Regions from separate parts of the Streptomyces huasconensis genome, predicted to be linked through region 1. Evidence: riboswitches for the same ligand, from Rfam matches in the RefSeq annotation. Region 1 holds a riboswitch; each other region holds the start of a gene.
What was found. A riboswitch is a leader RNA that binds a small molecule or an ion and turns the genes downstream of it on or off. The one in region 1 is predicted to bind cobalamin.

Region 1 (9,345 bases):
CTTCGAGCAGGCGGGGTTGATCCAGATCTCCATGCCCACACGCTACCTCCGGAACACCCGCCCCAGGCCGCCCGGCACGCCCTTATTCGAACACCCCAAAGGCCGTCTGGCCAGCGGCGATTGTCAGTGCCCCGCAGTAGAATCACAGTAGTGTTCGAGGGCGCCCGACGGGGGGTCCCGACCGCGACAGGAGGATGCCCGTGCCCGCTGCCGCACTGACGACCAAGCGTGTTTCCCGACCCGTACTGCTCGACCTGCCGTACGCACCACTGGAGAAGAAGGCGCTCCCCGCCGGACGCCCCCGCGAGTGGTACGTCAACCACAACCGCCGCCTGAAGGCCATGCGCCTGGCGATCGCCCTGCTCGACTCGGGCGTCCATCTGCCGAACCAGGCGAAGAACACCACGATAAGGAGCATGGCCGAGGAGGTCGGCATCCATCCGCCCTCCGACATCACCTGCCACATGGTGCGCGCGCTGATGCGCTACAGCCGCTGACCGGTCACATCTAGGCCGCCGGCCGGATGTACTCTGACCGGTGAGCAAGTCCTGGGCCCGTGGCGGGAGTTGACCGCCACGGGCCCGTTCGGCGTGGCCCCGTGCGCTCATGTGTGCGATGGGACATGCTGGGCCCCATGACCCAGCCGGAACCCGTCGGTGAACTGCCGCTCCTGACGACCGCCGAACTCCCGGACGGCGTCCGTGTTCCGGTGCGCGCCCTGCGCGCGCCCGCCCCGGAACGCTTCCTGCCGTCCGGCTCGGGCCCGGCGCCCGGGCCGCCCCCGGCCCCCGCGGTGCTCATCCTCCCGGCGATGGGCACCCCCGCCCGCTTCTACCGCGGCTTCGCCCGCCACCTGCACGGCGAGGGCCTCACCGTGCTCACCGCCGACCTGCGCGGCCAGGGCGAGGCGGCGACACCGCGCGCCACCGGCCGCGGCGCACGCGACCACGGCTACCGCGTGCGCGATCCCGGCTACCGCACGCACGACCACGGGTACCGCACGCTCGTCGAGGAGGACCTGCCCGCCATCCTCAGGGCCGTCCGCGCCGAGCTGGGCCCCGAGCCGCCCCTGTACCTCCTCGGCCACAGCCTGGGCGGCCAACTCTCCCTGCTGTACGCAGCGTTGGGCGCCGGTCCGGCCGTCGACGGCGTCGCGCTCGTCGCCTCCGGCTCCGTCTGGTTCCGCGCGTACGGCCCGCTGCGCGCCCCCGGTCTCCTCCTCGGCGAGGTGCTGATCGCCGCGACGGCGACCGCGCTCGGCCGCTGGCCCGGCGCCCGCCTCGGCTTCGGCGGCAACCAGCCCAAGGGCGTCATGCGGGACTGGGCCCACCAGGGGCTCACCGGCCGCTACGCCGCCAAGGGCTCCGCGCGCGACTACGAAGCGGCCCTGGCCGCCCTGGAGCTGCCCGTCCTCGCGGTCTCCGTCGAGCACGACACCCTCGCCCCCGCCTCCGCCCTCGACCACCTGCTCGGCAAGGTCCCCCGGGCCCGGCTCACCAGGCGCCACTACACGGCGCGTGAGGCGGGCGCCCGCCTCGACCACTTCGCCTGGACCAGGGCGGGCGGGCCGCTCGCCAAGCAGGTGGCGGCGTGGGCGACGGCCGAGGAGCGCCCGGGGCGGGGCCGGGCGGCCCGCGGCTAGCGGTTAGCGGATCTGCTCGGGGGTGACCGTCAGCCACCGCTTGTCGGCGGTCACCTGCTGGCCCAGCTCGCGCTGCCGCTCGGCGTTCTTCCGCTTCATCCCGTCGAGCTGCTTCATGTACGCGTCCTTGCGGTTGACCCAGACCCGTACCCCGCCGTGCTCCACGTCCGCCGAGTGGAACAGCATCGGACCGTCGCTGACCGGGGTGTCACCGGCGACGAGGATCGGCTTCTTCCACTCGTCGATGTACGTGTTGATCGCCGCGGGCTTGCCCTCGTACCAGGTCAGCGGTGCCCACAGGTGCGGCGTCAGCTCGCGTCCGGCGAGCTTCGCGCGGTCCTTCTCGCCGAAGCGGCCCTCGGCGATCTCCTTGCGGGAGCTGGTGACCTCGCCGGTCTCGCGGTCCTTCAGCTGCATCGACACCCCGATGACGTTCCGCGGCCGCACGCCGTAGCCGTACTTCGGGTCGGCGAGGACCATGCGCACCAGGTCCTCGCCGGCCGCGCTGACCACGTACACCTCGATGCCGTGCGCCCGCAGCGTCTTGTAGAGCTGCCGCATGCCGTTCGACAGCTCGGGCGGCTTCACCTCGGTCCTGGTGACCTTCCCGTCCTCGTAGTACTCAGCGGGGATCGGCTTCTTGTACGCCAGCAGCTCGTCGACGTACCCCTTCAGCTCCTTCAGCGTGAACCCGGAGAAGATCTGCGCGGCCCACGGATAGCAGACCTGGTCGTCCACCTCGCACAGCCGGTTGTAGTAGCTGTAGAGGCTCTCCTTGTGCGTGGCCGTGTCCTTGAACGGGACGACCTTCAGGGAGGGGTCCATGGTCGTGCGGGTCAGCACGCCCTTCATCTCCAGGAAGGGCAGCAGCGACTCCTCCAGGTCGTTGCGGTACGAGGTGTTGTCCGCGTCGAAGACGGCGTACGCGCCCTTGTGGTCGTTGGCGGCGATGACCTTGCCGAGCTTCCTCGCGACCGGCTTCGGCCAGTGCGACAGCTCGCGGGCGGTGGCGGCCGAGCCGTCCGCCGCCGTCGCCTCGCCCGCGGGCCACAGCGCGCCGCCCGCGAGGACGGCGGCGACGAGCGCCCCCGCGCCACCGACGATGAAGGCCCGCCTGTTCTTGGCTCGTACTGCCATGTTTCCCGTGTCCCGCCGTTCCTGAGTGCGATGTGCGGCCCCGTCCGGAGCGGCGCGCCATGCTATGGGCGATGCCACGCGATTCCCATGATCGAAGTCACCGGGCGGGGAGGGCATGGGGCGGGTGGTGAGGGGTAGCGGAGAGGGCCCCGCGTCGCCGGGGGCGTACCGGGCGGTCGCGAGGTGGGCGGGCCGCGCATCGGGCGATCGCGAGGTGGGCGGGCCGCGCATACTGGGACGCATGGGCACCCGTGAGTTCGTGCGGGCCGTTCCCCGGCTCGACGGCATGGTCGTCTCCGCGGTCGGCTACCGCACCGCGGGGCAGCAGCCCGCCCTGCACCGCGGCCTCCCCTCGCCGTACCTGACGGTGATCTTCTCGCTGGACGGGGCCATCGCCACCGGCGGCACGCCCGCCCAGGCGACCGGCGCCGACGCGGTCCGCACCGACATCGTCGTGGGCGGCCTGCACCAGAGCCCCGCCTACGTCCGCCAGCCCGAGCACGAGGCAGGCATCCAGCTCGCCGTGCACCCGCTGGCCGCCCGCACGCTCCTCGGCCTGCCCGCCGCCGAACTGGCCGGACAGCTCGTCACCGCGGGCACCGACGTCTTCGGCGCCCGCGCCGCAGAGGTCCGGGAGCGGCTCTGTGCCCTGGACACCTGGGAGGACCGCTTCGCCGCCCTCGCCGCCTACCTGCGGCAGCGCGCGGACCGGCCCGCCGGAGCCGTGCGCCCCGAGGTCGCCGAGGCCTGGGCCTGGTTCGCCCGGCACCGCGGCGCTGGCACCCTCGGCGGCCTGTCCCGGCACGTCGCCCTCAGCGAGCGCCGCCTGACCGCCCTCTTCCGCGCCGAGACCGGGCTGAGCCCCAAGCAGGCCGCGCGCCTGATGCGCTTCCAGCACGCCAAGAGCGCCGTGACCCGCGCCGTCGCGGCGGGCGGCCCGCCCGACCTCGCCCGGGTCGCCGCCGACACGGGCTACTACGACCACTCCCACCTCGTACGGGACTTCCGGCAGTACACGGGGGTGAGCCCCACCGGCTGGCTGGCCGAGGAGTGCCGGAATATCCAAGCCGGGGCGCACGGCGACGGCGAAGAGTGGAAGCCATGAACACCACACCTGACACCACCGACACCACTGACGGCATGTCCGAGGCCCCGCGGCACGAGCCGCTCACCGCCCCCGCCCCCACGATCTGGCCGGCCCTCCAGGCACAGGACGCCCCCGCCCTCATCGACTTCCTCGTCGACACCGTCGGCTTCCTGCGTACGGCCGTCTACGAGGACGGCGGCCGGATCGCCCACGCCCAGCTCGACTGGCCCGAGGGAGGCGGCGTCATGCTCGGCTCGTACGACCCGCAGAGCGCCACCGCCGCCTGCGGGAAGCCCGGCACCGCCGGCGCCTACGTCGTCACCGACCGGGTGGACGACCTGTACGAGCGCCTCCGCGCGGCCGGCGTGAAGATCACCACGGAGATCGAGGACAAGCCGTACGGCAGTCGCGAGTTCGGCATCCAGGACCCGGAGGGAAACCGCTGGTCCTTCGGCACCTACCGGGGGGAGCCCAGGCCGGGGCAGGGCCGGTGAGGGCGCGTGATAACTTGCGCAAGCCAGTCAAACCCACACCTGGGCCAGGGAATCCGGTGCGAATCCGGAACTGACGCGCAGCGGTGAGGGGGACGGGCGGGGCCACGGCCACTGGGCGTCTTCGGACGTCTGGGAAGGCGCCCCGCCCGGCCGATCCCGAGTCCGAAGACCTGCTGGCGCCTCCGCTCGCACACCGGGCGGCGGAGGTCGTGACGCAGACCAGGCTCCGCGTATGAGCCGTGAGACTCAAGGGATCGCGTGTCCTCGACAGCCCGTATGTCCGCCGCCCTCTGTACCGCACTGCTCGCGCTCACCGCGTGCGGGGGCGGCGCCGCGCAGAAGTCCGAGGGCAGGAGCGCCGACGGCTACCCCGTCACGGTCGCCTCCTGCGGCAAGGAGGCCACGGTCCAGGCCCCGCCGCAGCGCGCCGTCTCCCTCGACCAGGGCTCCACGGAGATCCTGCTCTCCCTCGGCCTCGCCGACCGCATGGCGGGCACCGGCACCTGGACCGACCCGGTCCTGAAGAACCTGGAGAAGGAGAACGCCAAGGTCGAGCGGCTCGCCGACCGCTACCCCTCCCTGGAGAAGGTCCTCTCCAAGGAACCGGACTTCGTCAGCGCCTCCTTCCTCTACACCGTCGGCAAGGGCGGCGTCGCCGACCGCACGAAGTTCACCGAACTCGGCGTGCCCGTCTACGTCTCGCCCACCGACTGCGCGGGCAAGGACAACGACGGCGGCGGCGACGGCAAGCGCGTCAAGACCCTCACCATGGACACCGTCTACGGCGAAGTACGCGACCTCGCCAAGGTGTTCGGCGTCGAGAAGCGCGGCGAGAAGCTGATCGCGGACCTGAAGAGCCGCGTCACGAAGGCCACGAAGGACATCGAGGCCTCCGACGCGACGCTCCTGTACTGGTTCGCCAACTCCGACGCCCCGTACATGGCGGGCTGCTGCGGCGCCCCCGGCATCATCACCCGCGCGCTCGGCGCGCAGAACGTCTTCGACGACACCCGCGAGGAGTGGCCCCAGATCAACTGGGAGACCGTCGCCGACCGCGACCCCGACGTCCTCGTCATCGGCGACCTCACCCGCAAGTCGCAGTCCGCGGAGAGCGCGGCGGCGAAGATCAAGTTCCTGGAGTCCAACCCGGCGACCAAGAACCTCACCGCCGTGAAGAAGAAGCGCTACATCCTCCTCAGCGGTCAGGCCATGAACCCCACGATCCGCACGGTCGACGGCATCGAGCAAGTGGCCGCCGGGCTGCGGAAGTTCGGACTGGCGAAGTGAGCCCGGCCGCCCCCGCCGCCCGGCAGGGGCTGCTGTGGCTGGCCGGCGGCGCCGCGCTCGTCCTCTCGATGGCGGTCGCCGTCACCATCGGCCCCGCCGACATCTCCGTCCCCGACGTGTTCTCGGCCCTCGCCGCGCACCTCGGCTGGGGCGAGGCAGGGCTGACCCCCCTCCGGGACGGCATCGTCTGGAACCTGCGGCTGCCCCGCACCCTGCTCGCCGCCGTCTGCGGCGCGGGCCTCGCGGTCTGCGGCGCCGTCATGCAGTCCCTGCTCCGCAACCCCCTCGCCGACCCCTTCGTCCTCGGGGTCTCCTCCGGGGCGTCGACCGGGGCGGTCGCGGTCGTCGTCCTCGGCGTCGGCGGGGGAGCGCTGTCGATCTCGGCGGGCGCCTTCGTGGGCGCGCTCTGCTCCTTCGCGCTCGTCCTCCTGCTGAGCCACACGCTCGGCGGCACGACGGACCGCGTCGTCCTGTCGGGCGTCGCGGCGATGCAGCTCTTCTCCGCCCTGACGTCATTCGTCATCCTCACCGCGGGCGACGCGGAGACCACCCGCGGCGTGCTGTTCTGGCTGCTCGGCTCGCTCAGCGGGGCGGGGTGGACGGACGTAGGGCTGTGCGCGGCCGTCCTCGCCGCGGTCCTGCTCGTCTGCCTCGGTCACGCCCGTACACTCGACGCCTTCGCGTTCGGCCAGGAGGCGGCGGCGACACTCGGCGTACGGGTGGCCCGCACCCGCCTCGTCCTGCTCTGCGCGACGGCGCTGCTGACCGCCGTCCTGGTCAGCTCGGCGGGCGCCATCGGCTTCGTCGGCCTGGTCCTGCCGCACGCGGCCCGCGCCTTCACCGGCTCGGGTCACGCCCGGCTGCTCCCGGTCACGGCGCTGACCGGTGCGGTCTTCCTGGTCTGGGTGGACACCCTGGCCCGCACGGCCCTGGACCCGCAGGAGGTCCCGGTGGGCGTCGTGACGTCGCTCATCGGCGTACCGGCGTTCGTGGTGGTGCTGTACCGGACACGGGGGGCGACGACATGACGTACGGAACCACGGCTGCGGCCGAGGCGGGACTGCGCGCCGACCGGGTCACCCGGGCGGCCGGCGGCCGGCTCATCGTCGACGGGGTCAGCCTCGCCCCGCCACCCGGTGCCACCGTGGGCCTCCTCGGCCCCAACGGCTCCGGCAAGTCCACACTCCTGCGCATCCTGGCGGGCGTCCTGGCCCCCGCCTCGGGGGTGGTCACCCTGGACGGCAACCCGCTCGCCGCCACACCGCGCCGCGCGGTGGCACGCCGTATCGCGGTGGTAGAACAACACGCCACCACCCAGACCGAGTTGACCGTACGAGACGTCGTACGGCTCGGCCGCATCCCGCACCGCCGCGCCTGGTCGGCCCCCACGCCCCACGACGAGCAGGCGGTACGCGAGGCCTTGGCCCGCACCGGCCTCACCGAACGCGCCGCCCAGTCCTGGCACACCCTCTCCGGCGGCGAACGCCAACGCGTCCAGATAGCCCGCGCCCTGGCCCAGGAACCCCGCGAACTCCTCCTGGACGAACCCACCAACCACCTCGACATCCAGCACCAGCTGGATCTGCTCTCCCTGGTCGCCGACCTCCCCGTCACCAGCGTGATCGCCCTGCACGACCTCAACCTGGCGGCGATGTTCTGCGACCACGTACTGATCCTCAAGGAGGGCACGGCGTACGCGGCGGGCACACCGGCGGAGGTGATCACGGAGAAGCTGATCGCCGAGGTCTACGGCGTCCGCGCGGTGGTGACCCCGGGCGACCCCACCCCGACCGGCGGCCCGCCGGTCCCGTCGGTCCGCTTTCTGCGGGGCCCGGTGGCCATCCATCCGGGACGGCGCCGGTAGTCAGCCCAGCGACTTCTCGATGGCCTCGAAAATGTCCGCGTCAGTCTCCTGCTGCCAGGTCGGAAGGTCAGGCCAGTCGGCCACATACCCCGGCTTCGGCTCATCGAAATGCCTGAACATCTGGGCTGTCCAGCATGTGGCGACGAAGCGGCTCTTCTGCTCCCGCGACAGCCGGGCCGTGGTGCCTCCGCTGATCTCCACGAAGTGGCGGACCTGCTCGTACACGGAGCCCGCCGCCTCACGCTCCCACTGTGGGGTGTCGTCCCAGGGCGTGACGTAGCCGGCCTTCGGCTCTCCCGGAAAGTGCTGGCGAACTCCCGTGATCCAGGCTTCCCGGAACAGTCGTGCACCCTCGGTCTGCGACATGCCTACCCCTCTCGTCACGGCGCGCTCAGAGCGGCGATCTCGACCCCCAGCTCCGCCACGCGTGGGTCGCGGCCCAAAGAACCGAACTCGTCGCACAGGGCCTGGAGTCTACGGGCGACATACCCGGACCCGGAGGCTCGGGCCAGGCGGAGAGCCTCTTCGCCGTACGCCAGGACCTGCTCGGCGTCCCGCCGCTTGGCGCCGATGGCAGCCAGGTCGGTGAGCACCGCCGCACGCCGACGGTACGAGTGGCCCGAAAACACCTCAGAAGAGACTCAGTCCACCTCGAGAGAAATGCAGGTGATCGACGTGCGCCCCAACCAGCAGATGCGAGACCTCGGCATCGTCCAACACGGCGCCGGCATCCTCGTCGAACCGGCCCGCGCCTTCGACCTGCCCGCCGAATGCGACGAGGCCGCACGCATCACGGGCGAACTCTTCGCCGCCGTGGAACGGATCGGCCGGGTCCACCCCTTCGCCAAGGGCATGGGCATCGCGGCCCCGCAGCTCGGCATCGGACGTGCTGCCGCCGTCGTCCAGCCGCCCGGTGACGCCCCCGCCGTGGTCCTCTTCAACCCGCGGATCACCGCCCGCTCCGAAGAGGTGGATGAACAGTACGAGGGCTGTCTGAGCTTCTTCGACGTACGCGGCCTCGTACCCGCCCCTTGATGATCACGGTGGAGACGACGGTCTTGGCCGGCGAGACCATCACGACCGCGTACGAACGCGGTCTCGCCCGCCTCGTTCACCCATGAGGTCGACCACCTCAACGGCCTGCTCTACTCCGCCCGCATGCGATCTGGTGTCGAACCGATCCCCGTGGAGGAGTACCGCCAGACAGGCAGCTCATGGGTGTACGACGGCATCTGAGCCTCTTCAGCCGAAAGGGCCGCTACCCCTCCCGGGAGTAGCGGCCCTCACAGTGATGCCTAGATGTCGAAGTACAGCTCGAACTCATGCGGATGCGGCCGCAGCTGGATCGGCGCGATCTCGTTCGTCCGCTTGTAGTCGATCCACGTCTCGATCAGGTCGGACGTGAAGACCCCGCCCGCCTGGAGGTACTCGTTGTCCGCCTCCAGGGCGTCGAGGACCGCGGGGAGGGAGGTCGGGACCTGGGGGACGCCCGCGTGCTCCTCGGGGGCCAGCTCGTAGAGGTCCTTGTCGATCGGCTCGGCCGGCTCGATCTTGTTCTTGACGCCGTCGAGGCCCGCCAGGAGCAGCGCCGAGAACGCCAGGTACGGGTTCGAGGACGGGTCCGGCGCGCGGAACTCGACGCGCTTGGCCTTCGGGTTCGAGCCCGTGATCGGGATGCGCATGGCCGCGGAGCGGTTGCGCTGGGAGTAGACCAGATTGACCGGGGCCTCGAAGCCGGGGACCAGGCGGTGGTAGGAGTTCACCGTGGGGTTGGTGAACGCCAGCAGCGACGGCGCGTGCTTGAGGATGCCGCCGATGTAGTAGCGCGCCGTGT
Region 2 (9,345 bases), 4.2 Mb from region 1:
CCCGGGCACGACGTGCCTCGCGCCGTGACGGGCTGAACGCCGCCGCGTCGTGGCGCGCCCGCGGGGCATCCGGGACCCGCGCAAGCGCGCCACGACGGCCGTCACCCGTCAGCTCCAGCGGTATCCGTCACCGAAGTTGAGGGTGTGCTCCAGCACGTCCTCCATCGGGTCGTCGACCTGGCCCATGTTGATCAGCGCGACCCTGGGTCCGTTGTGGGATTCCTTGTTCGCCTCGTCGGCGTGCGCCGTGCCGGAGCACAGCGCGGCCGGTACGGCCGCCACCGCCGCGACCAGCGCCCAACGGGACATCTTCCGCACCCAACAACCGTCCACTGCAGCCTCCTTGGACCACGGGTGAGGGCCACCGGTCGCGGCCCGTCTCGCGGTGTGTAACCGCCCCGCGGCCAAGAAGTCACCGACGATCATACGAACGGGTCGTAGGACGCCCCGTCGCCCCCTCGATCAAGAAGGCAGCTGTATGCGTACACGTCGCGTCGTGACCGCCGCCCTGCTGGGGCTCCTCACCTTCCCCCTCGCCCTGACGGCCACCCCGGCCGCGGCGAACCCCTCCCCGATCCCGCCCATCGCCGAGACGCTGGTCAGCGAGGGCATCACGGTCGAGGGGCCGCTGGTCAACGGCGTGGTGCTGCCTCACCTGCTGTGACGTCGGGTGAATAACCGAGTGGGAAACCGGTCCAGCGCAGCTCCGCGGGCAGGTGCCCCATGTCGTTGAAGAGGACGAGTGACGCGGGGCGTCCCGGCGCGTAGCGGATGACGGTCAGGGCGGCGTTGCCGTGGTTCAGGCCCAGCCAGCGCCACGCGGGCGCGTCGAGGGCCTCCCGGACGAGCCAGCCGATGAGGAAGTTGTGCGTGACGACCAGTTCGTGGCGGGGTTCGTCGTCCGGCGCCGGGCCGGTGAACCGGGCCAGCGCCGCACGGGCGAGCGCGGGCCCGCCCGTGCGCTCCTCCTCCGGGAAGCCCGCCAGCCACTGAAGCGTGGACTCGGCGCTCTCCGGCGGCAGTTCGTCCTCGCTCGGCATGTACGGGATGTAGTCGCCAGCGGCGTCCGAGCGGCGCAGCGGCACGCCGTCGAGCCGCCCGGCGATCAGCCGGGCGGTCTCCTCGGCGCGGGGCAGCGGCCCGTGGTGGACCGCGGAGAGGGGCACGCCGCGCAGCCGCTCGCCGAGCAGGGCGGCCTGTCGGCGGCCGCCCTCCGTCAGGCCGCGCTCATCGGCGGTGGCCTCGCCGTGCCGGACCAGGTAGAGATACCGGACGGCGCCGCCGCTCACGCCTCGCCGCCCTCGTCCTCCAGGTTGCCTTCCGTCTCCAGGTAGGCCTGCCGCAGCGCTTCGAGCACCGCCGGGTCCGGCTTCGCCCACATGCCGCGCGACTCGGCTTCCAGGAGGCGTTCCGCGATGCCGTGCAGCGCCCAGGGGTTGTTCTCCTGGAGGAACTGGCGGTTCGTCGGGTCCAGGACGTACGTCTCCGTGAGCTTGTCGTACATCCAGTCGGCGACGACGCCCGTCGTGGCGTCGTACCCGAACAAGTAGTCCACGGTGGCGGCGAGTTCGAAGGCGCCCTTGTAGCCGTGGCGGCGCATCGCCTCGATCCACTTGGGGTTGACGACCCGGGCGCGGAAGACGCGCGAGGTCTCCTCGACCAGGGTGCGGGTGCGGACCGTCTCGGGCCGCGTCGAGTCGCCGATGTAGGCCTCCGGCGCCGTGCCGCGCAGGGCGCGGACCGTCGCGACCATGCCGCCGTGGTACTGGAAGTAGTCGTCGGAGTCCGCGATGTCGTGCTCGCGGGTGTCGGTGTTCTTGGCCGCCACCGCGATGCGCTTGTACGCGGTCTCCATCTCGGCACGGGCCGGGCGGCCTTCGAGGCCGCGGCCGTAGGCGTAGCCGCCCCAGACCGTGTAGACCTCGGCGAGGTCCGCGTCGGTGCGCCAGTCGCGGGAGTCGATGAGCTGGAGCAGCCCGGCGCCGTACGTGCCCGGGCGGGAGCCGAAGATGCGGGTGGTGGCCCGGCGCTCGTCGCCGTGCTCGGCCAGGTCGGCCTGGGCATGGGCGCGTACGTAGTTGTGCTCGGCGGGCTCGTCGAGCGAGGCGGCCAGCCGCACCGCGTCGTCGAGCAGGCCGATCGTGTGCGGGAACGCGTCGCGGAAGAAACCCGAGATGCGCAGCGTCACGTCGATGCGCGGGCGGCCCAGCTCCTCGTACGGGATGGCCTCCAGGCCCGTGACACGGCGCGAGGCGTCGTCCCAGACGGGGCGGACGCCGAGCAGCGCCATGGCCTCGGCGACGTCGTCGCCCGCCGTGCGCATCGCGCTGGTGCCCCACAGGGACAGGCCGACGGAGGTGGGGTAGTCGCCGTTGTCGGTGCGGTACCGCTCGATGAGCGAGTCGGCGAGGGCCTCGCCGGTCTCCCACGCGAGGCGGGACGGGACGGCCTTGGGGTCGACGGAGTAGAAGTTGCGGCCGGTGGGCAGGACGTTGACCAGGCCGCGCAGCGGGGAGCCGCTGGGCCCGGCGGGGACGAAGCGGCCCTCCAACGCCCGTACGGCGTGGTCGAGTTCGGCCGTGGTGCCCTCCAGGCGGGGAACCACCTCGCGGGCGGCGAACTCCAGGATGGCGGCGACCTGCTCGCCCTGGTCGCGGGGGACGGCCGCGAGGTCCCAGTCGGCGTCGTCCATCGCCTGGACCAGCGCGCGGGCCTTCTCCTCGGCCTCGTCGGCGCTCACGCGCGTCGCCGCGGACTCGTCCAGGCCGAGCGCCTCGCGCAGGCCGGGCAGGGCGGAGGTGCCGCCCCAGATCTGGCGGGCGCGCAGGATCGCGAGGACGAGGTTGACGCGGTCGGCCCCGGCCGGGGCGGTGCCCAGCACGTGGAGGCCGTCGCGGATCTGCATGTCCTTGATCTCGCAGAGCCAGCCGTCGACGTGGAGGAGGAAGTCGTCGAAGCCGTCGTCGTCCGGGCGGTCCTCCAGGCCCAGGTCGTGGTCGAGCTTCGCGGCCTGGATGAGCGTCCAGATCTGCGCGCGGATCGCGGGCAGCTTCGCCGGGTCCATGGAGCTGATCTGCGCGTACTCGTCGAGGAGCTGCTCCAGGCGCGCGATGTCGCCGTAGGAGTCGGCGCGGGCCATCGGCGGCACGAGGTGGTCGATGAGGGTGGCATGGACGCGGCGCTTGGCCTGCGTGCCCTCGCCCGGGTCGTTGACGAGGAACGGGTAGATCAGCGGCAGGTCGCCGAGGGCGGCGTCCGGCCCGCAGGCCGCCGAGAGGCCCGCGTTCTTGCCGGGCAGCCACTCCAGGTTGCCGTGCTTGCCCAGGTGGACCATGGCGTCGGCGCCGAAACCGCCGTCGGCGGCCGGGGCGGCGATCCAGCGGTAGGCCGCCAAGTAGTGGTGCGAGGGCGGCAGATCCGGGTCGTGGTAGATCGCGATGGGGTTCTCGCCGAAGCCGCGCGGCGGCTGGATGAGGATGAGGAGGTTGCCGCGCCGCAGGGCGGCGAGGACGATGTCGCCCTCCGGGTCGCCGCCGTCGCCGACGCGCGAGCGGTCCAGGAACATCTCGCCGGGCGGCGGCCCCCAGTGCTGCTCGACGGAGTCCCGCAGCTCCTGCGGCAGCGTGGCGTACCACCGCTTGTAGTCGGCGGCCGGGATGCGGACCGGGTTGGCGGCCAGCTGCTCCTCGGTGAGCCACTCCTGGTCGTGGCCGCCCGCGTCGATCAGCGCGCGGATCAGCTCGTCGCCGTCACCGGAGACGAGGCCCGGGATGTCGGCCTCGGGGCCGAAGTCGTAGCCCTCGGCGCGCAGCCTGCGCAGCAGCGCGACGGCGGAGGCGGGGGTGTCCAGGCCGACCGCGTTGCCGATCCGGGAGTGCTTGGTCGGGTACGCGGACAGGACGAGCGCCAGGCGCTTGTCGGCGGCCGGGATGTGCTTCAGACGCGCGTGCCGTACGGCGATACCGGCGACCCGGGCCGCGCGCTCGGCGTCGGCGACGTACGCCGGAAGGCCGTCCTCGTCGATCTCCTTGAACGAGAACGGGACCGTGATGAGCCGCCCGTCGAACTCCGGCACCGCGATCTGGCTCGCGGCGTCCAGCGGCGAGACGCCCTCGTCGTTCTCCTCCCAGGCCGAACGCGACCCGGTCAGGCAGAGCGCCTGGAGGATCGGCACGTCGAGGCCGGTCAGCGCGCCCGCGTCCCACGACTCGTCGTCGCCGCCCGCGGAGGCCTCGGCGGGCTTGGTGCCGCCGGCCGCGAGGACCGTCGTCACGATGGCGTCGGCGGGGCGCAGCGCGTCGATCAGTTCCGGCTCGGGGGCGCGCAGCGAGGCCACGTACAGCGGCATCGGGCGGCCGCCCGCGTCCTCGATCGCGCCGCACAGGTCGTCGATGAAGGCGGTGTTGCCGCTCATGTGGTGGGCGCGGTAGTAGAGCACCGCCACCGTCGGGCCCTCGACGTCGCGGGCGGCGCGCTCCAGCGGGCCCCAGGACGGGGCGGGCGCCGGCGGGTCGAAGCCGTGGCCGGTGAGGAGCACGGTGTCGGAGAGGAAGCGGGCGAGCTGCTCCAGGTTGGCGGGGCCGCCGTGCGCGAGGTAGGCGTGCGCCTCGGCGGCGATGCCGACCGGCACGGTCGAGGAGGCCATGAGCTGGGCGTCGGGCGCCTGTTCACCGGTGAGCACGACCACCGGCAGACCGCTGGCGATGAGCTGGTCCAGGCCGTCCTGCCAGGCGCGGACGCCACCGAGGAGGCGTACGACGACGAGGTCGGCGCCCTCCAGGAGCGCGGGCAGCTCGGCGAGGTCCAGGCGGGACGGGTTGGCGAACCGGTAGTCGACCGGACCCCCCGCCGCGCGGGCGCTGAGCAGGTCGGTGTCGGAGGTCGACAGCAGCAGAAGCATGCGTGCGCAGGCCTTCCTCGGGGTGTCCGCGCCCCGGGTGGTCGTATGGACGGCGGGAGTTCCTGACTCGCCCCACCTCGGTGGGGCTCACAGTGGCGGGACCGCGCCGGATTCGCACCGGGCTTCCTCCCTCGGGCCCTGGTGGGCCCACGCCGTCGCTGGCGTCGGCGGACCTGGCGGTCCGCCGCCTGCATAGTAAGTCCTGGCCGCCGCCGGTGGGGCGGCCGCCTGCCGGGACGGCCCGTCTCGGCAGGCGACCGGCCGGATCGGCGTGGGTATGCTCGCCGCCATGCCGCCCACCCGAGCAACCTCCACGAACCAGGGCGAATCCCTCATACGCAACCCGGTGCGCGACCGGGGTGACGCCTGCCCCGGAGCGCTTCGACTGCACCGCGCCGACGATGGCGCGCTGGCCCGACTCCGCCTCCCCGCAGGGCTTCTGACGTCCCGTCAGGCGGAGGTTCTCGGGGAGGTGGCGGAGCGCCTGGCGGACGGCCACCTCAGCATCACCTCGCGCGGCAACATCGAGCTGCGCGGCCTCGGCGAGAGCTGCGGCGGACGGCTCTCCGCACTCCTCGCGGACGCGGGCCTGCTGCCCTCCGAACGCCACGAACGCGTCCGCAACATCGTGGCCTCCCCGCTCGCCACCCTCGACCGACTCGGCCACGCGGACGTGCAGTTGTGGGCCCGTGAGCTGGACCGGCTGCTGTGCGGGCAGGAGTGGACGACGGCGCTCTCCGGCCGTTTCCTGTTCGTCCTGGACGACGGGCGCGGGGATGTGGCTCCGCTCGGCGGCGATGTGACCTTGATCGCAGAATCGGGTGGCTCGGGTGGCTCGGGTGGCTCGGGTGGCTCGGGTGGCTCGGGTGGCTCGGGCGGTTCGGACGGCTCGGGTGGCTTGGGCGGAGAGGGTGGCTCTGACGGCTCTGGCGGCACGGCGGTCGTCCGCATCGGGGGCCACGCTCTGCGCGTCCCCGGTATCGACGCCCCGCGCGCCGCCCTCGCCGCCGCCGAAGCCTTCCTCGCCGCCGCGCGTGACGCGGGCAACGGAGCCTGGCGGGTCCGGGAGCTGCCCGCGGGGCACCCCGTCGACCTCGCCGGGGCGCTGGCGCGGCAGGGCATCGACGCCGTACCGGCCGCCGTCCCCTCCGACCCGCCCCGCGCCACCCCCCACCCGCCCGGCGTCATCGGCCGCGCGGTGGCCGTCGGCGCCCCCCTCGGCCGGGTGAGCGCCGCCCAGTGGCGGGCCCTGCTGCCCGCCCCCGCCGACGAACTGCGCGTCACCCCGTGGCGCGGCTTCGTGCTCCCCGGCTTCGCGGACGCCGCGACCGCCCACGCACGCCTCGGCGCGCTCGCCGACGCCGGCTACCTCACCGACCCCGGCTCGCCCTGGCTCGGCGTCTCCGCCTGCACCGGCCGCCCCGGCTGCGCCAAGTCCCTCGCCGACGTCCGCGCCGACGCCGTCCCCGGCGCCGGCGGCCTGCCCGTCCACTGGTCCGGCTGCGAGCGGCGGTGCGGACACCCGCACGGCGACTGGGTGGACGTCCTCGCCACCGGGGACGGGCCGTACGAGGTAACGGTGCGCGGCGGCGGCACGGCGACGCCCGTGAGCGGCGGCGCCACGTTGACCGAGACGGTCACCACAGCACGTATGACAACGGCAACCACCACAACGGCCACGAGATGAGCGAGAGCACAGTGTTCGACTACGAGAAGGACGGCGCGGCGATCTACCGCGAGTCCTTTGCCACCATCCGCGCGGAGGCGGACCTCGCCGGTCTGCCCGCCGACGTCAGCCAGGTCGCGGTGCGGATGATCCACGCCTGCGGGATGGTCGACCTCGTCCGCGACCTCGCCTTCAGCCCCCGCGTGGTGGCCGACGCCCGCAAGGCGCTGCGCGACGGCGCGCCGATCCTGTGCGACGCGAACATGGTCGCGAGCGGCGTCACGCGCAAGCGGCTGCCCGCCGACAACGACGTGATCTGCACCCTCACCGATCCGTCGGTCCCCGGCCTCGCGGAGCGGCTCGGCACCACCCGCAGCGCCGCCGCCATGGAGCTGTGGCGCGACCGCCTCGAAGGCTCCGTCGTCGCCATCGGCAACGCCCCCACCGCGCTCTTCCGCCTCCTGGAGATGATCGAGGAGGGCGCCCCGCGTCCGGCCGCCGTCCTCGGCATCCCGGTCGGCTTCGTCGGCGCCGCCGAGTCCAAGGACGCGCTCGCCGAGCACCGCTCGGGCCTGGAGTACCTGGTCGTACGGGGCCGTCGCGGCGGCAGCGCGATGGCCGCGGCGGCGATCAACGCGATTGCGAGCGAGGCGGAGTGAACACCGAGAACGCCCAGCCCATCGAGAACACTGAGAACACCCAGAACGTCCAGGACACCCAGAACGTCACGAACACCCCGGGGAAGCTGTACGGCGTCGGGCTCGGCCCCGGCGACCCCTCCCTGATGACCGTGCGCGCCGTCGAGGTCATCGCCGCCGCCGACGTCGTCGCGTACCACTCGGCGCGGCACGGCCGCTCCATCGCGCGCTCGATCGCCGCGCGGCACCTGCGCCCCGACCACATCGAGGAACCGCTGGTCTACCCCGTCACCACGGAGACCACCGACCACCCCGGCGGCTACCGCGGCGCCCTCGACGACTTCTACGAGGAGGCCGCCGCCCGCCTCGCCGCGCACCTGGACGCCGGACGCACCGTCGCCGTCCTCGCCGAGGGCGACCCGCTCTTCTACGGCTCCTACCAGCACATGCACAAGCGGCTCGCGCACCGCTACGACACCGAGGTCATCCCCGGCGTGACCTCGGTCAGCGCCGCCGCCGCCCGTCTCGGCGAGCCCCTGGTCGAGGCGGAGGAGGTCCTCACGATCCTCCCCGGCACCCTCCCCGAGGAGGAGCTGACCGCGCGCCTCGCGTCGACGGACTCGGCGGTCGTCATGAAGCTCGGCCGTACGTTCGGCAAGGTGCGCGGCGCCCTGGAGCGCTCGGGCCGCCTGGACGAGGCGCGTTACGTCGAGCGCGCCACGATGGACGGTGAGCGCACCGGCCGCCTCGCCGACGTGGACCCGGAGTCCGTGCCGTACTTCTCCGTGGCGGTGCTGCCGAGCCGCGTGGCACCGCTGACGGGCGGCCCCGCCAAGGAACCCGCCCGGGAGGCTTCGGGCGAGGTCGTGGTCGTCGGCACCGGACCGGCAGGCCCCCTCTGGCTCACCCCCGAGACGCGCGGCGCGCTCGCCGCCGCCGACGACCTCGTCGGCTACACGACCTACGTCGACCGCGTACCGCACCGCCCCGGCCAGCGGCGCCACGGCTCCGACAACCGCGTGGAGTCCGAGCGCGCCGAGTTCGCCCTGGAACTGGCGCGGCGCGGGCGGCGCGTGGCGGTCGTCTCCGGAGGCGACCCCGGCGTCTTCGCGATGGCCACGGCCGTCCTGGAGGCCGCCTCGCAGGACGCGTACGAGGACATCCCGGTCCGGGTGCTGCCGGGGGTGACCGCCGCCAACGCCGCCGCCGCGCGCGCGGGGGCGCCGCTCGGCCACGACTACGCCACGATCTCCCTCTCCGACCGCCTGAAGCCGTGGGAGGTCATCGCTGAGCGCCTGGCCGCGGCGGCCGCGGCGGATCTCGTCCTCGCGCTCTACAACCCCGGCTCGCGCAGCCGCACCTGGCAGGTGGGCAAGGCCCGGGAACTGCTGCTCGAACACCGGGCGCCGGACACGCCGGTCGTCCTCGGGCGGGACGTCGGGGGACCCGAGGAGTCCGTGCGGGTGGTGCGGCTCGGGGACCTCGATCCCGCGGAGGTCGACATGCGGACGCTGCTGATCGTCGGGTCCTCGCAGACCCGGGTCGTGCGGCGGCGCGGGGGCGCGGAGCAGGTGGTGTGGACGCCGCGGAGGTACCCCGAAGGGGGGTGAGCGGGTTCGGGCGTCAGCCGCTGAGCCCGCGCAGCCAGGCGGCCGCCTCCTCCGGAGTGGCCGCCACCGGCACGGCTTCCGGCACCGGAGGCCGCTGCACGACCACCACCGGAATCCCTGCCTCCCGCGCGGCGAGGAGCTTCGGTGCCGTCGCCGCGCCCCCGCTGTCCTTCGTCACCACGACGTCGATCCGATGCGTGCGCAGCAGCTCACGCTCCCCGTCCGGTGTGAACGGGCCCCGCTCCAGGAGGACCTCCATGCGGGCGGGGAACGGCGGCTCGGGCGCGTCGACGGAGCGTACGAGGAACCACAGCGCCGACAGGTCCGGTTCCGGCCCGGCGAAGGCCGCGAGCCCCATCCGCCCGGTCGTGAGGAAGACCCGCTCGCCCAGCGCGGGCAGCACCCGTGCCGCCTGCTCCAGGGAACCCACCGGATGCCAGTCGTCGCCCTCACCCGCGACCCAGCCGGGGCGGCGCAGGGCGAGCAGGGGAACATGGGCGGTGGCGGCGGCCGACGCCGCGTTGAAAGAGA
Region 3 (9,345 bases), 840 kb from region 1:
AACTACGACTACCTCTACACCGAGGTCTCCACGGACGGCGGCGCCAACTACACGCCGGTCGACGGCACCGCGGACGGCAAGCCGATCACCCGCGACGCCGGTGACAAGCCCGCGCTGACCGGTGTCTCGGGCGCGTACAAGAAGCTGGTCTTCCCGCTCGACGCCTACGCCGGCAAGAAGATCGACCTCCGCTTCCGCTACGCCACGGACGGCGGCGCGGGCGGCAAGGGCTTCGCGGCCGACGCCCTGACGATCACCGGGGACGGCGCCAAGCTCTTCGAGGACGGCGCCGAGGGCGACGACAACGGCTGGACGTCGAAGGGCTTCTCCCGCATCGCCGAGTCCTTCACCAAGAAGTACGACCAGTACTACCTGGCCGAGAACCGCCAGTACGTCTCGTACGACAAGACCCTGAAGGTCGGCCCGTACAACTTCGGCTTCTCGGGGACCCGCCCCGCCTGGGTGGAGCACTACCCGTACCAGACCGGCCTGATGATCTGGCAGTGGGACACCTCCCAGAAGGACAACAACACCAGCCAGCACCCCGGCCAGGGCCTGATCCTGCCGGTGGACGCGCACGCCAAGCCGCTGAAGTGGAAGGACGGCTCGCTCCTGCGCAACAAGATCCAGCCGTTCGACGCGCCCTTCAGCAAGTACGCCACGGACGCGTTCACGCTCCACAACGCGGACGTCGCGCTGAAGATCAAGTCCCAGAAGGGCGTCCCGGTCTTCGACGACCGCAAGGGCACCTACTGGTACGCCTCGAACCCCACGGGCAGCGTCAAGGTCACTGACACCAACACCCAGATCAAGATCATCAAGCAGCCGAAGGACGGCTCGACGATCACGGTCCAGGTGGGTCGCTCGACGAAGTAATCAGCGTTTCCCCAGGTCAAGCCATGATCGGCCGTCGCCCTCTAGCGGGCGGCGGCCGATCGTGTTTAGGTGCGTGCTGTGTACTTCTTATTGACGGGGGTGTGACCGACCATGTCCGCAGGAGGTTTCTGCAAGCTGCCGAACGGCAGCGTGGTGGTGGCGCTGACCCTGCCCAGCCCGGTGGAATCGGGCGGCGCGGTCAGGATGATCGTGCACTCCGCGAACCGCGCGAGGGCGCTGACCCGCCTGCGGAACCTCGGCCTGCGGGCGGTGTACCTGCGAGGCAACGCGGAACCGCCCACCCCCGACGAGGTCACGGCCGTGCTGCACCACCCGGACGGGCTGATATGGCGCACGGCACCCAACTCCCTGCAGGAGCTGTGGCACCCGATCAGGGCGCTGCGGCGCTGAGCGGCGCCCCGGTCGTTCAGACGACGGGCTTGCCCGTCAGCTCGACCCCGGCCGCGCGCAGCTCGGTCAGCGCCCGCTCGGTCGTCTCCCCGCCGACCCCCGCGGTCAGGTCCAGCAGCACGGTCGTGCGGAACCCCTCCCGCGCCGCGTCCAGCGCGGTGGCGCGCACGCAGTGGTCCGTGGCGATCCCGACCACGTCCACCTCCGTGATCTCGCGCTCCCGCAGCCACTGAGCCAGGGAGACGCCGTTCTCGTCGACGCCCTCGAAGCCGCTGTAGGCGGCCGAGTGGGCGCCCTTGTCGAAGACCGCGTCGATGCCGCCGGACGCGACGGCGGGGGCGAAGTTCGGGTGGAAGCCCACGCCCTCCGTGCCCGCGACGCAGTGCGGCGGCCAGGAGTCCACGTAGTCCGGGTGGTCCGAGAAGTGGGCGCCGGGATCGATGTGGTGATCCCGGGTGGCCACCACGTGGCGGTAGCAGGCCGGGGCCTGGCCGATCAGCTCGGTGATGGCGGCGGCCACGTCCGCGCCACCGGCCACCGCGAGGCTGCCGCCCTCGCAGAAGTCGTTCTGCACGTCTACGACGATCAGTGCGCGGCGCATGGGCGGTGTCCTTTGGTGGGGTGACTACGAGCCTAGAGACTTCACGTGCGTTGCGGGAAGGGGCACCTGCCCGGGTCCGTCAGAGATATTCCGTGGGGATGACCGCCTCGCCGCGCGACAGCTGCGTCGCCGACAGGGGCAGGCGGGCGCGGGCGGCGGCGTGCCGGTCGCGGACCGCGTCCAGCGGCTCACGGGCGATGACCTGGCCGCCCTTGACCAGCTCGACCAGGAGCTGGGCGTCCGCCAGCTCGGCGGGCACGGCCCCGGTGCCGATGACCTCGGCCTCGGCGACGCCGTGCTCATCGGTCCGCCGCGCGGCCCACTTGCGGCCGCCCACGGAGCTCTTGGCGCCGAGCGACTTCTTCGCCACCGGCTCCAGCGGGGCCTTGGGGTCGGCCGAGTGGGCGCGGGCCACCAGCTTGTAGACCATGGAGGCCGTGGGGTGCCCGGACCCCGTGACGAGCTGCGTGCCCACGCCGTACGCGTCCACGGGCGCCGCCCGGAGCGAGGCGATGGCGTACTCGTCGAGGTCGGAGGTGACGACGATCTTCGTCTCCGTCGCGCCCAGCTCGTCCAGCTGCTGGCGCACCCGGTGGGCGACGAGCAGCAGGTCACCGGAGTCGATGCGCACGGCGCCAAGCTCCGGCCCGGCGATCTCGACGGCCATGCGGACGGCCTCGGTCACGTCGTAGGTGTCCACGAGCAGGGTGGTGCCGCGGCCCAGCGAGTCGACCTGCGCGCGGAAGGCGTCGCGCTCGCTGTCGTGCAGCAGGGTGAAGGCGTGGGCGCTGGTGCCGACGGTCGGGATGCCGTAGCGGAAGCCGGCGGCCAGGTCGGAGGTGGTGGCGAAGCCGCCGACGTACGCGGCGCGGGACGCGGCGACGGCGGCCAGCTCGTGGGTGCGGCGGGCGCCCATCTCGATCAGCGGACGGTCCCCGGCGGCCGAGGACATCCGGGAGGCGGCGGCCGCGATCGCCGAGTCGTGGTTGAGGATGGAGAGGATCACCGTCTCCAGGAGCACGCACTCCGCGAAGGACCCCTCGACCCGCAGGATCGGCGAGCCCGGGAAGTAGACCTCGCCCTCCGGATAGCCCCAGATGTCGCCGCTGAAGCGGTAGCGGGACAGCCACTCCAAGGTGGGCTCGTCGACGATGCCGCGCTCGCGCAGGAAGCCGAGGACGCCGGCGTCGAAGCGGAAGTTCTCGACGGCGTCCAGGACCCGGCCGGTGCCGGCCACGACGCCGTAGCGCCGCCCCTCGGGCAGTCTGCGGGTGAAGACCTCGAAGACCGAACGGCGCTCGCCCGTACCGGCTTTCAGCGCCGCCTGGAGCATCGTCAGCTCGTACTGGTCCGTGAAGAGGGCCGTCGAGGGAACGTCCACCGGCAGGCCAAGGTCCGCTGTGTTCATGCGAAGGATGCTACCCGCATCTCGTCACTCTGACGATTTCCGGGCCCGTTTGTGCGCCTGCCCCCTGGGAGTGGCAGCATGGGACAGGTGAGTACGGCTCCCGCAGAGATCACCCGCCCGGCCTCGGACGAGGAGGCGTTCGTCGTCCCCGAGCCGGACGTCCCCTGGATCACGCTCGTGCACAACGACCCGGTCAACCTCATGAGCTACGTGACGTACGTCTTCCAGTCGTACTTCGGCTACTCCAAGGAGAAGGCCACCAAGCTCATGATGGACGTGCACCAGAAGGGCCGCGCGGTCGTCTCCACCGGCAGCCGCGAGGAGATGGAGCGCGACGTACAGGCCATGCACGGATACGGGCTGTGGGCCACCCTCCAGCAGGACCGCAAGTAGCGGCGGACCGGAAGCAGCGACGCATCTGATGCCAGGACAATTCGAAGCGATCCCCGGGGGCGGCGCCGCCGTCACGCTCGACGAGGTCGAGATCTCGATCATCCGTTCCCTCGCCGTGCAGCTCCTGGAGCTGATCGGTCCGGGCCCGGGCGGCGAGCCCTCCGACGACCCCCTCGCGGAGCTGTTCGCCGAGGGCCCGAGCGAGCCGCCCGCCGACCCGGTGATGCAGCGCCTGCTGCCGGACGCGTACGGCGGGCCCGGCAGCGAGACCGGGGACGTCGGACGCGACGAGGAACTGCGGGCGTATTCGGCCGAGTTCCGCCGCTTCACGGAGAATGACCTGAGGGCCAAGAAGCGGGACGACGCGCTGGTCGTGATCCGTTCGCTCGACGCGATGGCGTCCTCCGGCGAGGGCGGAGCTGTCCTGAAACTGTCGGTGGAGGAGTCGCGGCACTGGCTCGGCGCCCTCAACGACCTCCGGCTCGCGATCGGCACCCGCCTGGAGGTCACCGACGAGAAGGACGCCGATCTGCTCTACCGGCTCCCCGACTCCGACCCCCGCAAGCCGATGGTGATGGCCTACCTCTGGCTGGGCGGACTGCAGGAGACGCTGGTCGGGACGTTGCTGGACTGAGCCGGACCGAAATCCGGTGCATAGGGCAGCGAAATTTGCTGTACTGGACACCTTCCGTTCACGTGGCCGGTGCTTCGCTCAGCGGACGCTCAAATCCGGATAACGATCCCGTCACTTCATTGCCCGAGTTTGCGGCACGAAGAGACCTTTGTCCGCTTCTTCCTGTGGTGTGCGTCACAGGTGGCTGATTCCCTCACTGTTGCCGCCGTGATAAATCTTCACGACCGCTCGGTGACGCCACCCATGTCACCGAGGGCGCTCGGGCCGGCAGACCGCCGGTAGCACTCCATATACATCCGGGGGGATCAGGACCTGATCCGCAGCCATCAACGCGAGACGCGGGCGCGGATCAGCATGGAGAAAGGCGTCACCATGACCTCAGTGCAGGTCGAAGAGCAGCACGACGGGCACGACGGCAATGGTGCCGTGCAGGCCGCGGGCGGCCCGTCCGGCGAGGGCGAGGGCTACCAGCGCGGTCTGGGAGCCCGGCAGATCCAGATGATCGCGATCGGCGGTGCCATCGGCACCGGCCTGTTCCTCGGCGCGGGCAAGGCCATCCACAAGGCCGGCCCCAGCCTCATCCTGGCGTACGCCATCGCGGGCCTCGTCATCTTCTTCATCATGCGGGCACTCGGCGAGCTGCTCATGTACCGCGCCGTGTCGGGCTCCTTCTCGGAGTACGCACGCGAGTTCATGGGCCCGTTCTTCGGATTCGTGACCGGCTGGACGTACTGGCTCTTCTGGGTCGTCACCGGCATCACCGAAGTCACAGCGGCCGCCCAGTACATGCAGTACTGGACACACGACTCGTTCCCACAATGGGCATACGCCCTTGTCTTCACGGTCATCCTGTACGGCGCGAACCTCATCTCCGTGAAGCTCTTCGGTGAGCTGGAGTTCTGGTTCTCGATGGTCAAGGTCACCGCCATCATCGGCATGATCCTGATCTGCGTCGGCATCCTCACCATCGGCTTCTCCGACGCCGGGGACACCGCGACCGTGGCCCACCTGTGGAACCAGGGCGGTTTCTTCCCGAACGGCATCAGCTCCACGCTGATGACGCTCCAGATCGTGATGTTCGCCTTCCTCGCCGTCGAGCTGGTCGGCGTCACCGCGGGCGAGTCCAAGGACCCGAAGACCGTTCTGCCCAAGGCCATCAACACCGTGCCGTGGCGCATCGCCGTCTTCTACGTCGGCGCGCTGATCATGATCCTGTCGGTCGTGCCGTGGACGCACTTCCAGCCCGGTGTCTCGCCGTTCGTCGCCGCCTTCGAGAAGATGGGTCTGGGCGTCGGTGCCGCGATCGTGAACTTCGTGGTCCTCACCGCCGCGCTCTCCTCCTGCAACTCCGGCATGTACTCCACCGGCCGCATGCTGCGCGACCTGGCGCTCAACGGCCAGGGCCCGAAGCTCTTCACCAAGCTCACGAAGAACGGCCTACCGCTGTTGGGCACCACGTTCTCCGCCGCGTTCATGCTGGTCGGCGTCTGGATCAACTACCAGTGGCCGGGCGAGGCGTTCAACTACGTCGTCTCCTTCGCCACCATCTCCGGCATGTGGGCCTGGATCATGATCCTGGCCTGCCAGATCCGCTACCGCCGCAAGGCCGACCGCGGCGAGCTGCCGCAGTCCACCTTCCGGGCCCCGGGCGCCCCGTACACCAGCTGGTTCGCCCTGCTGTTCATCGGCATGGTCATCGTGATGATGGGTGTCGACAAGGACGCGCGGATCTCGCTGTACGCCGCCCCGGTCTGGGCCGCGATCCTCGGGGTCACCTACCTGGTCCTCAAGAGCCGCAACCCGCAGGCCGCCGCGTTCAACAAGCGCAAGATCGGCGCGGACAGCGTCTCCGTCACCAAGGACTGACCTCTCCGCAGAGGCCGCTGTCCAGCATTCGGGCCCGCCCGTACCACACTTCGGTACGGCGCGGGCCCTCTGCTTATCCTGGCGCCATGCTGACCATCACCCAGGCCCTCCACGACCAGATCGTCGCGCACGCGCGCCAGGACCACCCCGACGAGGCGTGCGGCGTGGTCGCGGGCCCGGCGGGCACCGGCCGCCCCGAGCGGTTCATCCCGATGCTGAACGCCGCGCGCTCGCCCACGTTCTACGAGTTCGACTCGGGCGACCTGCTCAAGCTCTACCGCGAGATGGACGACCGCGACGAGGAGCCGGTGGTCATCTACCACTCGCACACCGCGACCGAGGCCTACCCCTCCCGCACCGACATCACGTACGCCAACGAACCCGGCGCCCACTACGTCCTGGTCTCCACCGCGGACACCGACGACGCGGGCCCCTTCCAGTTCCGCTCGTTCCGGATCGTGGACGGCGAGGTCACCGAGGAAGACGTAAAGGTCGTACAGGCATACTGAGCTTTACCCATGAGGCGGCAGGACCCAGGAAGCCGGTGCGAGCCCGGCACGGTCCCGCCACTGTGACCCCACCCCCACTCCGGGGCGGGGGAGTCAGGAACTGACCTGCCGCCTTTGCTCCACACAACGCAGGGGACGCGGAAATCCCCTGGAGGAGGCAGTTCAGCCATGTCCCGCGCCCTACGCGTGCTCACCGCCGCGGCCCTGCTCGCCCCGCTCGCCGCCTGCGGCTCGTCCGGCTCCGGTGACGCCAAGCCCGCCGCCAAGGCCCCGGGCTTCCCGTACACCGTCACCAACTGCGGCGTGAAGACCACGTACGAGGCGCCGCCGAAGCGCGCCGTCACCATGAACCAGCACGTCACCGAAGTGATGCTGGAACTCGGCCTCAAGGACCGCCTGGCCGGCACCGCCTACCTCGACGACAAGGTCCTGCCGAAGTACGAGAAGGCGTACAAGTCCGTCCCCGTGCTCGCCAAGGAGTACCCCTCCTACGAGAAGCTGCTCGCCGCCAATCCCGACTTCGTCTACGGCGGCTACGCCAGCGCCTTCCTCGCGGGCGACGGCCGCAGCCGCTCGGCCCTCGCCAAGTCCGGGATCAAGAGCCGCCTCAACGTCGAGGGCTGCGCGAAGCGGGCGATCACCATGGACGACGTGTACCGCGAGGTGCGGGAGGTCGGCGCCACCTTCGGGGTGCGCGAGCGCGCCGAGAAGTGGGTGAGCGGGGCCAAGCGCGAACTGGCCGCCACCGCCGAGAAGTCGAAGAGCGACAAACCGGTCTCCGTCTTCGTCTACGACAGCGGCGACAAGACCGCGTTCACGGCGGGCGGCCGCGGCATCGGCAACGACATCATCGAGCGCGCGGGCGGCCGCAACGTCTTCGCCGACGTCGACAAGTCCTTCAGCGACGCGTCCTGGGAGAAGGTCGTCGAGCGCCGCCCCGAGGTCATCCTCATCCTCGACTACGGCGCCACGACCGTCGCCCAGAAGAAGAAGCGCCTCCTCGACGACCCGGCCCTCGCGGACGTCCCCGCCGTCAAGAACGAGCGCTTCGCGGTGCTGCGGCTGTCGGACGTGGTCACCGGGGTACGGGCACCGGAGGCGGTGAGGAAGCTGGCGGGCCAGCTGTGACCTCCCTTGCTGAGCCTGTCCGGCGTTTGAGGACGAGCCCGAAGGGCGATAGACGGGGGTCGAAGGGGCGCCGCCTCTTGATCCTGACGGCACTCACCGCGGCCCTCGCGGCAGCGACTGTCGCCGGCCTCGCCCTGGGCTCCGTCCGCATCCCGCCCGGCCAGGTCCTGGAGATCCTCACCGGCCGGGCGGAACCCTCCCCGTTCCGCACCATCGTGCTGGACGTCCGCCTCCCCAGGGTCCTGCTCGGCGCGGCCGTCGGCGCCGGCCTTGCCGTCATCGGCACCGTCCTCCAGGCCCTGGTCCGCAACCCCCTCGCCGACCCGTTCCTCCTCGGCGTCTCCTCGGGCGCCTCCGTGGGCGCCGTCAGCGCGATCGTGCTCGGCGGGATCTTCGGCCTGGGCACCGCCCTCAGCACCACCGTCACGATCCCCGCCGCGTCCTTCGTCGGCGCGCTGATCTCCCTGGTGCTGGTCTACGCCCTGGCCAGAGGCGGCGGCGGAGGCTTCGCCACCGGGCGCCTGATCCTCGCCGGGGTCGCCGTCTCGTACATCCTCACCGCCCTCACCAGCCTCATCCTCGTCACCGCCGACAGCGCCGACCACCTCAAGGAAGTCCTGTACTGGACGCTCGGCGGCCTCGGCAGCGCCCGCTGGGACATGCTCGCCCTGCCCTGCGCCGTCCTCGCCGTGGGCACCGCGCTCCTGGTGGCGCTCGCCCGCCCGCTGGACCTGCTGCTCGTCGGCGAGGAGGGCGCCACCGTCCTCGGCCTGGACACCGCCCGCTTCCGCGCCGCCGTCTTCGTCCTCGCCTCGCTCCTGACCGGCGTCCTCGTCGCGTACAGCGGCGCCATCGGCTTCGTCGGCCTGATGGTGCCGCACGCCGCCCGCATGCTGGTCGGCGCCGCACACCGCGCGCTGCTCCCGGTGGTGGCGCTGATGGGCGCGGTCTTCCTGGTCGCCGCCGACCTCGCCGCGCGCACGGTCGCCGCGCCGCAGGACATCCCCGTCGGCGTCCTCACGGCGCTGACCGGCGGCCCGTTCTTCCTGTGGCTGCTGCACAGGAGCCGTACGCACGAAGGGGCGCCCGCGTGAAGCTGTGCACCGAGGACCTCGGCTACACCACCCCCGGCGGCGCCCGCCTGCTCGACGGCGTCTCACTGACCGTCGCCGACGGCGAGACGGTCGGCATCGTCGGGCCCAACGGCAGCGGCAAGACGACCCTGCTGCGCTGCGTCTACGGCGCGCTCACCCCGACCGAGGGCCGCGTCCTCCTCGACGGGGACGACCTGACGGCGCTCGGCGCCAAGGCCCGCTCGCGGCGCGTCGCCACCGTGCCGCAGGACGGGCAGGCCGGCTTCGACCTCACCGTGCGGCAGGTCGTCGCCATGGGCCGCTCCCCGCACAAACGCTTCTGGGAGGGCGACACCGCGCGGGACGAGGAGCTGGTGGCGGCCGCCCTGACGCGCGTCGGCGCCGAGGGCCTCGCCGACCGCTCCTTCACCGCGCTCTCCGGCGGC

Region 2: it holds a riboswitch for cobalamin, as region 1 does, so the genes downstream of both, cobN (cobaltochelatase subunit CobN) here and J2N69_RS09515 (ABC transporter substrate-binding protein) in region 1, are expected to answer to the same signal.
Region 3: it holds a riboswitch for cobalamin, as region 1 does, so the genes downstream of both, J2N69_RS13300 (ABC transporter substrate-binding protein) here and J2N69_RS09515 (ABC transporter substrate-binding protein) in region 1, are expected to answer to the same signal.

Annotation. Positions count from the first base shown of each region.
Region 1 covers NZ_CP086119.1:2,109,093-2,118,437, reverse strand. Annotated here, with positions in the region: gene J2N69_RS09545 (arsenate reductase family protein) at 1-33, opposite strand, end outside; gene J2N69_RS09540 (hypothetical protein) at 201-497, shown strand; gene J2N69_RS09535 (alpha/beta hydrolase family protein) at 635-1,642, shown strand; gene J2N69_RS09530 (HAD family hydrolase) at 1,646-2,779, opposite strand; gene J2N69_RS09525 (helix-turn-helix domain-containing protein) at 3,021-3,884, shown strand; gene J2N69_RS09520 (VOC family protein) at 3,920-4,360, shown strand; cobalamin riboswitch at 4,368-4,552, shown strand; gene J2N69_RS09515 (ABC transporter substrate-binding protein) at 4,637-5,647, shown strand; gene J2N69_RS09510 (FecCD family ABC transporter permease) at 5,716-6,675, shown strand; gene J2N69_RS09505 (ABC transporter ATP-binding protein) at 6,672-7,511, shown strand; gene J2N69_RS09500 (hypothetical protein) at 7,512-7,877, opposite strand; gene J2N69_RS09495 (hypothetical protein) at 7,892-8,104, opposite strand; gene J2N69_RS09490 (peptide deformylase) at 8,172-8,546, shown strand; gene glnA (type I glutamate--ammonia ligase) at 8,807-9,345, opposite strand, start outside.
Region 2 covers NZ_CP086119.1:6,303,637-6,312,981, forward strand. Annotated here, with positions in the region: gene J2N69_RS28500 (hypothetical protein) at 1-28, shown strand, start outside; gene J2N69_RS28505 (hypothetical protein) at 109-309, opposite strand; gene J2N69_RS28510 (hypothetical protein) at 479-664, shown strand; gene J2N69_RS28515 (histidine phosphatase family protein) at 633-1,289, opposite strand; gene cobN (cobaltochelatase subunit CobN) at 1,286-4,900, opposite strand; cobalamin riboswitch at 4,937-5,070, opposite strand; gene J2N69_RS28525 (cobalamin biosynthesis protein CobG) at 5,178-6,587, shown strand; gene J2N69_RS28530 (precorrin-8X methylmutase) at 6,599-7,225, shown strand; gene J2N69_RS28535 (precorrin-2 C(20)-methyltransferase) at 7,246-8,814, shown strand; gene J2N69_RS28540 (cobalt-precorrin-6A reductase) at 8,828-9,345, opposite strand, start outside.
Region 3 covers NZ_CP086119.1:2,947,538-2,956,882, reverse strand. Annotated here, with positions in the region: gene J2N69_RS13340 (immune inhibitor A domain-containing protein) at 1-876, shown strand, start outside; gene J2N69_RS13335 (hypothetical protein) at 988-1,287, shown strand; gene J2N69_RS13330 (isochorismatase family protein) at 1,304-1,888, opposite strand; gene J2N69_RS13325 (nicotinate phosphoribosyltransferase) at 1,968-3,296, opposite strand; gene clpS (ATP-dependent Clp protease adapter ClpS) at 3,375-3,689, shown strand; gene J2N69_RS13315 (DUF2017 domain-containing protein) at 3,718-4,323, shown strand; gene J2N69_RS13310 (amino acid permease) at 4,696-6,189, shown strand; gene J2N69_RS13305 (M67 family metallopeptidase) at 6,276-6,698, shown strand; cobalamin riboswitch at 6,701-6,821, shown strand; gene J2N69_RS13300 (ABC transporter substrate-binding protein) at 6,867-7,826, shown strand; gene J2N69_RS13295 (FecCD family ABC transporter permease) at 7,904-8,920, shown strand; gene J2N69_RS13290 (ABC transporter ATP-binding protein) at 8,917-9,345, shown strand, end outside.